Regions from separate parts of the Janthinobacterium sp. BHSEK genome, predicted to be linked through region 1. Evidence: predicted binding sites of a transcription regulator. Region 1 holds the regulator's gene; each other region holds the start of a gene.
The links. The regulator FNR, encoded in region 1, switches genes on or off when oxygen is low (the NO sensors DNR and NnrR bind a similar motif). The targets are predictions, from matches to a motif close to TTGATNNNNATCAA.
Positions count from the first base shown of each region.

Region 2: the regulator FNR is predicted to act here: its motif matches at 1,131-1,144, upstream of paaA (1,2-phenylacetyl-CoA epoxidase subunit PaaA).
Region 3: the regulator FNR is predicted to act here: its motif matches at 1,325-1,338, upstream of cqsA (alpha-hydroxyketone-type quorum-sensing autoinducer synthase).
Region 4: the regulator FNR is predicted to act here: its motif matches at 784-797, upstream of AC0V2Y_RS12305 (OmpW/AlkL family protein).

Region 1 is NZ_JBWBYV010000005.1:65,047-67,246, forward strand. It holds gene AC0V2Y_RS02895 (FixH family protein) at 46-570, shown strand; gene fnr (fumarate/nitrate reduction transcriptional regulator Fnr) at 697-1,455, opposite strand; gene AC0V2Y_RS02905 (response regulator) at 1,695-2,200, shown strand, end outside.
Region 2 is NZ_JBWBYV010000019.1:34,558-36,757, reverse strand. It holds gene paaX (phenylacetic acid degradation operon negative regulatory protein PaaX) at 32-961, opposite strand; gene paaA (1,2-phenylacetyl-CoA epoxidase subunit PaaA) at 1,229-2,200, shown strand, end outside.
Region 3 is NZ_JBWBYV010000062.1:32,367-34,566, forward strand. It holds gene AC0V2Y_RS21380 (MarR family winged helix-turn-helix transcriptional regulator) at 1-7, shown strand, start outside; gene cqsA (alpha-hydroxyketone-type quorum-sensing autoinducer synthase) at 14-1,258, opposite strand; gene AC0V2Y_RS21390 (sensor histidine kinase) at 1,423-2,200, shown strand, end outside.
Region 4 is NZ_JBWBYV010000030.1:159,922-162,121, forward strand. It holds gene AC0V2Y_RS12300 (LysR family transcriptional regulator) at 1-713, shown strand, start outside; gene AC0V2Y_RS12305 (OmpW/AlkL family protein) at 859-1,476, shown strand; gene AC0V2Y_RS12310 (MetQ/NlpA family ABC transporter substrate-binding protein) at 1,553-2,200, opposite strand, start outside.

The DNA.
Region 1 (2,200 bases):
GCCGGTCCCCGCATGGGGGCCGGCCATTTACACAGGAGAAATAGCATGTCCGACAGTCTGAAACTGCAAGCCCCCGTTGCCCCGTGGTACAAGCACCGCTGGCCATGGCTGCTGATGATCGGTCCCGGCCTGTCCGTGGTCGTCGGCAGCTTCATGGGTTATATCGCGTTTACACAACCCGATGCGCTGGTGGTGGGCGACTATTACAAGCAGGGCAAGGCCATCAACCAGGATTTGAAGCGCGACACGATCGCCAGCGACCTGGCCATGGATACGACCCTGGCGTATGACGTCGCCGCAGCGCGCCTGAGCGGTTCCGTGCACAGCTTCGGCAAGGCGTACCAGAGGCCTTTGCTGCTGCACCTGGCGCATGCGACCCTGCCGGAAAAGGATATCAAGCTGCTGGTGCAGCCCGATGCTGCCGGCAATTTTTCCGTGGCGCTGCCGATGCTCGAACGCAGCCGCTGGCAGGTGCTGGTGGAAAACGACAAGCGCGAGTGGCGCCTGTCCGGTATCTGGACCTGGCCGCTGCAACGCAGCATCGCGCTGCACGCGGATGAAGAGCTATAACGTACAGCGCCGGGAAAAAACCGTAGCGAGCGGCAGTGATTTGTGGCTGAGAAGCGCAGCTGTGCTAGAGCACAGCGAGCATCGCAGGCCGCAAAGCGCGACGCGCAGTAGGTTTTGACGGTGCTGTTATTTGCAGACGTCCGTGCCGGCCGTAATGGCCTTCAATTTCGCCGGCTGCAGGATCTCGATCTCTCGGTTGGAGACGCGCAGCCAGCCTTCCTTCTTGAATTTCGACAATAAACGGCTGACGCTTTCGATGGTCAGGCCCAGGTAGTTGCCGATTTCCTCGCGCGACATGCGCAACTGGAATTTACTGCTCGAATAGCCGCGCGCTTCATAGCGCGACGCCAGGTTGACGATGAAGGCGGCAAAGCGCTGCGTCGCCTGCATATTGCCCAGCAACAGCATCACGCTTTGCTCGCGCGTGATTTCCTGGCTCATCATGCGGTGGAAATGGCGCAGCAGGGTCGGCATGTTGCCCAGCAATTGTTCCAGGCTGGAAAACGGGATTTCACACACTTCGCTGTCTTCCAGGGCCACCGCATTACAGTGGTGGCGGTCGGCGCTGATGGCGTCCATGCCCAGCAGTTCGCCAGCCATCTGGAAACCCGTCACCTGCTCTTCGCCGCCCGGATTGATCTGGTAGGTCTTGAAGTGGCCCAGGCGGATCGCGTACAGGTTCTGGAACGAGTCGCCGATGCGGAACAGCGAGGCGCCGCGCACGATCTTGCGGCGGCGGCCGATGATCTGGTCCAGCCTGTCCATGTCGCCCACATCGAGGCCCATCGGCAGGCACAATTGATGCATGCTGCAGGTCGAGCATCGCGCACGCAACGCTTCCACGGTCACTGTGGGCAAGGTTGGAGTGAGTAGCGCTTCAGTCATGTCGGTACCTTTTAGAAAATGCAACAACAAGTTTACTGCATACAGGGTTGCCGTGTGCCAATTTCACCGCAATTTCACCGAATAAACGACGTCCCGCCTTTAATTATATGGCAACATCGTCAAAAGCCCATGCGGAGAGGGCAATTTGCGTGGCGGCGCTTGCCAAGCTGGGGTATTGATAGGAAAATTCCTGACAGCATTATTTGCCGCCTGTGCCGCCCGGTACTGAAAAGGAAATCATGAAGCCTCTCGGCATCAAAGCAAAAGTCGCGCTGGCCACCAGCCTGACCTCGATCGCCATGATCGCGCTGGTCACCATGATCCAGGTGCAGCACATGCGCGACGATTTCACCCGGGTACTGCTGAGCCAGCAGTCGTCCCTGATCAGCCGCACCGCCGCCGAGCTCGACGACAAGCTGGGGATGCTGCTGCAGATCGTCACCCTGACGGCCCGGCAGCAGCCGCCGGAACTGATCGCCCAGCCCGCCCAATTGCGCGAATACTATTCGCGCCGCTCGATGCTGGTGCTGTTCGACGACGTGCTGGTGCTCGACGCGCACGGCGCCGTCGTGGCCGACATGCCAGAAGTGGCGGGGCGCGCCGGCATCAACGTCGCCGAGCGCGAGTATTTCCAGACCGTGCTGCGCACGCGCCAGCCCATGATCACCGAGCCGATGCTGGGCAAATCGAGCGGCATGCCCATCGTGCAGATGGTGGCGCCCGTGCTGGCCGCCGACGGCCAGGT
Region 2 (2,200 bases), on a different contig from region 1:
CAGGCCCTGCAACGCCGCCATGGATGTTTTATCAGGTGTTCAGTCCGCCGAAGCGTTCGTAAAACCACGGCTCCACATCCGGCGCGTGCTCATCCTCGCGACGCAGGGTGGCCAGGATGTGTTCCTCTGCAGGAGCGTACGTGATGCGGTACAGGTCGCGCGCCAGCGCATAGGCTTGCGTGCCGGGCCACGGTTCGGGCAGCAGTTCGACGGGCAGTTGCGGGTCGTGCAACTGCACGCGGCGGTAGGCGTGCGTCAGCAGCGAGCGGATGACGAAGGCCTGCTCGGCATCGAACACGGGTTCTTCCTGCAGCAGGGTCAGCAGCGGCTGGAAGCTGGCGATGAATTTTTCGTAGCCGGCCATCACTTCCGACAAGTCCCAGCAGTCGCCCACCATGTCGCGCAGGGGACGCGTGCTGACACCGGGCAACTCTGTTGTGTGGCAGACATACAGCTTGCCCTGCACCTCGTTGCGCACGAGAATATCTTCCAGCGCCTCCGCATTGCTGGCCGGGTGGCCAAAGATGCCGGGCGAGATCAAGCCATAGCCCGCCCACAATAATTCCTTGCGCAGCGCGCCCCGTTCGGCGGCGCCGATGCTGCCGGCCGGCCCGATCACCAGAGTCCAGCTGCCATCCCAATGCACGACCAGCGGCGCATAGATGCGGCGGTAGGCGCGTTCGAAGCGGGCCAGCGCCTCCGGGCGTATCGCATAGGCGCTGCGGCGGCCGTCGCGCTGCGAGCTGAGCCAGCCTTCCTGCGCCAGGCGGAACACGCTGGTGCGCAATAGCCGGTCATTGACGCCGAATGGCGCCAGCAGTTCGATCAGGCTGCCCAGCCAGATGGCGCCGCCGCGCGGCACGATGGCGTCGCCGAAGATGGTCATCACCAGAGACTTCGAGCGCGGTGGGTCGCTTTCCAGGAAATCGGCTATCCATGCCGTGCAGCGGGTGTTCTTCATGTGGTTCCGGTCTGGCCGTGTTGCGGTCGGTTCAATAAAAGCAGCAGTTTACTTGGCTGCGCGGGTAGCGCGGCAATAATTTGCCGGAAGCGCGGGTAGCGCCCCATGGTGTTTTCTCATAAGCAATATCATACGCACAAAAAAGCGGCATAAGATACGTTTTTTTAAAATGATTCATATCAAGTGTATGCAAATCGTTTTTTGTATCGTATTATCTGTTCATCGCACCGCGCGGCTGCGCAAAATCAAAGACATGGGAGACACATCATGTACGCACAAATGGTTGAAACCGGCCTCAAGAACGTCCGCTCCATCGACGACATGGGCCAGGAAGAGCGCGCTTTCCAGGCGCGCATCGACGAAGGCATCAAGATCGAGGCCAAGGACTGGATGCCGGACGCCTACCGCAAGACCCTGATCCGCCAGATTTCGCAGCACGCCCACTCGGAAATCGTCGGCCAATTGCCCGAAGGTAACTGGGTTACGCGCGCGCCGACCCTGAAACGCAAATCGATCCTGCTGGCGAAGATCCAGGACGAAGCGGGCCACGGTCTGTACCTGTACAGCGCCGCGGAAACCCTGGGCGTCTCGCGCGACGATTTGCTGGCCGCCTTGCACTCGGGCAAAGCCAAATATTCCAGCATCTTCAACTATCCCACCCTGTCGTGGGCCGACATGGGCGCCATCGGCTGGCTGGTCGACGGCTCCGCCATCATCAACCAGATTCCCTTGTGCCGCTGCTCCTACGGTCCGTATGCGCGCGCCATGATCCGCGTCTGCAAGGAAGAATCGTTCCATGCGCGCCAGGGCTACGACATCATGATGTCGCTGTGCAAGGGCACGCCCGAACAGAAAGCCATGGCCCAAGATGCCTTGAACCGCTGGTGGTGGCCATCGTTGATGATGTTCGGCCCGTCCGACGCCGCCTCCGTCAACAGCGCCCAGTCGGCGCAATGGCGCATCAAGCTGTTCTCGAACGATGAATTGCGCCAGCGCATGGTCGACCAGACCGTGCCGCAAATCGAATACCTGGGCCTGACCGTGCCCGATCCCGACCTGAAGTTCAATGCGGAGACGGGCCATTATGAATTCGGCGAGATCGACTGGTCCGAGTTCAACAATGTCTTGAAGGGCAATGGCCCGTGCAACCGCGAGCGTTTGCAAACGCGCGTGAAAGCGTATGAAGACGGCGCATGGTTCCGCGATGCCTTGCTCGCGTATGCAGACAAGCAAGCCGCC
Region 3 (2,200 bases), on a different contig from region 1:
CGGCTGACGCGCGCTACACCAGCGCCAACTTGCGCAGGCGCCGCGTCGATGGCCAGCGCGCCATGCCCGTCTCGTCGCGGATGGCGGCGCAGGCGGCCAGCACCCTTGCGCACTCGTCCTCGCGCAAGCCCGCGTTCAGGGTCAGGCGCACCAGCGAACGGTTCTTCGGCGTGGCCGGCGCACAGAAGACGGCGCCGTAGATACCGCGCCGCTCCAGCGCCTTGCGCAGGAGCAAGGTATCGGGTTCGCTGCCCGCTTCCAGCGCAATGATCTGCTCGGTGCCATCGCTGACGTTGTAGCCGAGATCCATCAAGCCCTGGCGCAGCTGCACGCTGTGGCGGCGCAGGGCGGCACGACGGGCGTCGGCGGCGCGGATGAAATCGAGCGCCGCATCGAACCAGGCCAGCTCGTGTTCCAGCAGGCAGGAACTGAAGATGGCGGGCCGCGAGGCGGACAAAAAATATCCCTTGAAACGGGCCGAACAGGTAATCAGCCCCGCCCGGCCCGCGAACGCCTTGGCCAGCGACGCCGTGCGGAAATGCACGCGCCCGGCCAGGTCCAGCTCCACCACCAGGCCCGCGCCCTGCGGCCCGTGCGTGCCCAGCGAGTGCGACTCGTCGACGATCAGCATGCTGCCGCTGCGCTCGGCGATTTCCACCATGTCCAGCAAGGGCGCCACGCTGCCGTTGGTGCTGTACAGCGCATCGACGACGATGATGCCGGGGCCGTGCTTGTCGAGCTGGCGCTGCAGGTGGGCGCCATCGTTGTGCAGGAAGGCGACGGGCACGGCTTGCGCCGATTGCACGCCCTCCCACAGCGAAGCGTGCGCCTGCATGTCCAGGTACACGGGAATGCCGGGCCCGGCCAGGCTTTGCAGCAAGCCCACATTGGCGGCCCAGCCCGACTGCGCCAGCACGCACGCTTCGCTGCCGAGAAAATCCGCCAGCTTGCGTTCCAGCCGGTGCTGGCGGCTGCCTTCCTGCAGGAACACGGACGACATCAGCATGGCGCCGCCGTCCTGCAAGACGCGCGCCTGGGCCGCCAGCAGGGCCGCCTCGCCGGCGATGTTCAGATAGTCATTGCCAGCGAGCATCACGGCACCTGCCGGCACAGCTTGCCATTCGTGCAGGTGTTCGCCGCCAAGCAGCTTCTCGACGCGCTCGACGTAGTGCTCATCCATGCGCGCGCGCACGAAGGCAGGCATCAGCTGCTCGGCGTGGATGGCGCGGGACGACAGGGGGGAAATGGCGTGTGACATAGGGACTCCTGATTGGTTGCGGTGGGAACTACCGCGTCCAACATGCGCGAGCCATCCGGCAAGAGATTGATACAGCTCAACAGTTATGCCGATATTCTGCTGATAGGGCGGGAACCCGCCGATGATGTTGTATTGACACGCCTCAACGAACACGCCCCCTGACCATGATGCATGCGCAGTCCCCTTCCGGAATACGGTGGCAAGGCAAGCTGCTCCAGCCTTTCCTGCATTTCCACGACGCCATCGAACACACGCCCGTGCGGCGCGCCCAGGTGCGCGCCCTGGCGCTCATCGGTGCGCTGGGCATGCCCCTGTACTACGCGCTATGGCATTATTTCTTTCCGCAAGAATACGAATCGCTGCTGCTGCGCACCGTGGCGGCGCTGCTGTTCCTGCCCGCGCTATGGCCTGACCGCGTCAGCAACACCTGGTTCAGCGTCTACCTGTTCCTGGGGCTGACCTTCGAACTGCCGTTTTTCTTCACGTATATGTTCCTGATGAACCACGCTTCGGCGCTGTGGGTACATTCGCTGCTGGTGGCGCTGATCGTGCTGTTTCACTTCGATACGCGCATCGCCGTCCTCGCCTACCTGAGCGGCACCGTGCTGGCCTGCCTGGCGTTTGCCGTGGCCGGCGATCCCGCCTTTTTGCTCAGCCGCGACGTCTTGCAGCAATTGCCCGTGCACTGGTTCACGATTGCCGTGCTGTCCGTCGTCAAGGTGGGGCGCCATGTGGGTGCGCAGGAAAAGCTGGCCGGACTGGCTGCCGGGCTGGGCAGCGTGGCGCACGAATTGCGCACGCCCCTCGTCAGCGTCGAGGCGAACGTGCGCGGGCTGCAACGGGGGCTGCAGCAAAGGGGGCCGCAAAGGGGGCAGCATGGGGAGCAGCAAAACCCGCAAGGCCAGCCGCCCGATGCGGACAGCCTGGACGCGCTGGCGCGCA
Region 4 (2,200 bases), on a different contig from region 1:
GCGAGGCGTATTACCAGCGCTGCGCGCGCCTGCTGGCGGACCTGGAAGAAACGGAAGCCGTGTTTTCCTCGGCGGTGCGGCAGCCGGCCGGCAAGCTGCGCATCGACCTGCACGCGACCCTGGCCATGCACTTCGTCATGCCCGTGCTGGACCGGTTCTGCGCCCGCTATCCCTTGATCGAACTGGAAATCGGCATGGGCGACCGCCTCGTCGACCTGGTGCGCGAAGGCGTCGATTGCGTGCTGCGCGTGGGGGAGTTGAGCGATTCGTCGATGGTGGCGCGCAGGGTGGCGCTGCTGGAGCAGGTGACGTGCGCCAGCCCCGCCTACCTGGCCGCACACGGCACGCCGGAAAACCTGGCGCAGCTGGCGGGCCACCGCGCCGTCAATTTTTTTTCCGCCCAGACGGGCAAGGTCTGGCCCTTCGATTTCAAGGCGGATGGGCAGCGGCACAGCGTGGCCTTGCCGGGCAGCGTGTCCGTCAATAACGCGGACGCGTATCACGCCTGCTGCCGCGCGGGCCTGGGCTTGATCCAGGCGCCCCGTTATCACCTGGAGCGGGCGCTGGCGTCCGGCGAGCTGGTGGAGGTGCTGCGCGACTGGCGTCCCGACCCGCTGCCCGTGTCCGTGCTGTATCCCCACCACCGGCAATTGTCGCCGCGCGTGCGCGTGTTTGCAGACTGGGTCGCCAGCCTGTTCGCCGAGGCGGCCTGATTTTGCAATGCCGCATTTTCTTGACCTGGGCAAAGGAAAAAATCCCTCTGTTGATGCCATCTAGCACTATTTGATGTGGATCAAAGTTTTTGTTGCACTGCACTCTTAGACTTCGCAGCGTTACTTAACGACAGAGGAAAATAAAATGAAAAAGTCCGCAACTGCAGCAGCAATCGTTTTGGCCGCCATCGGCGCATTCGCCGGCAACGCAATGGCACAGGAAGGCCCATGGCTGGTCCGTGCGCGCGCCGTGCACATCGATCCGGCCGATAAATCTGCTCCTGTTGGTGGCGTCGGCGCATCCGACCGTTTGACGGTCAGCAGCAAGACGATTCCTGAAATCGATATTTCGTACTTCTTCACCCCGAATATCGCTGCCGAGCTGATCCTGACTTACCCGCAAAAGCATGACGTCAAGCTCGACGGCAACAATATCGGTACCTTCAAGCACCTGCCGCCGACCCTGTCGCTGCAATACCACTTCATGCCTGAAAAACAGTTCAGCCCTTACGTGGGTGCCGGCATCAACTACACGAATATCTCGGACGTGAAATTGCTGAATGGCGCCGGCCGCCTCGAGCATGACAGCTGGGGCTACTCGCTGCAAGCCGGTGTCGACTACAAGCTGGACAAAAACTGGTCCTTGAACTTCGACATCAAGAAAGTGCAGATCCGCAGCGATGTGTTCATCGGTGGCGCCAAGGCCAGCGAAGTCAAGGTCGATCCTATCCTGATCGGCATCGGCGTCGGCTACCGTTTCTAAGCCGGAATAGCGCCCGCAAGGCGCGGACAATAAAAAAGGACGGCCTTGGCCGTCCTTTTTGCATTGCATGCGTCGTTTATTTTTTCAGCGTCTTTTCCAGCGCCAGCTGGTAGTCCGTCTTTTCGTAGCCGGCCAGGTATTTGTTGGTGGCGTCGAGGAAGGCGCGCGAGCGGTAGGCCGCTTCCAGGTCCTTGACCCAGGGCTTGGCCTTGTCGGCCGTGCGGATGGCGACCAGGTTGATGTAGCTGTCCGAGATCTTTTCCACGGCGAGGGCCGACGTCAGCTTCATGCCGGCGGCCAGGGCGAAGTTGCCGTTGACGAAAGCGTAGTCGGCGTCCGCCAGCGAGCGTGGCAGCTGCGCCGCTTCCAGCGGCACCAGTTTCAGCTTCTTCGGGTTCTCCAGTACGTCGCGCTCGGACGCGCGCAGCGGGTCGACGTTCGGTTTCAGCTTGATCCAGCCCATCTTGGCCAGCATCACCAGCGCGCGCGCCTGGTTGGTCGGGTCGTTCGGCATGGTGATGGTGGCGCCGTTCCTGACTTCGGCCAGCGTCTTTTGCTTGCCGCCGTACAGGCCGATCGGCATGGTCGGCACGGTGATCAGGGAACTCAGTGGCAGCTTGTTATCGGTGGCGAACTTGGTTAGATACACGATGTGCTGGAACACGTTGGCGTCCAGCGAGCCTTCGGCCAGCGCGTAGTTCGGCTGCACGTAGTCGTTGAATTC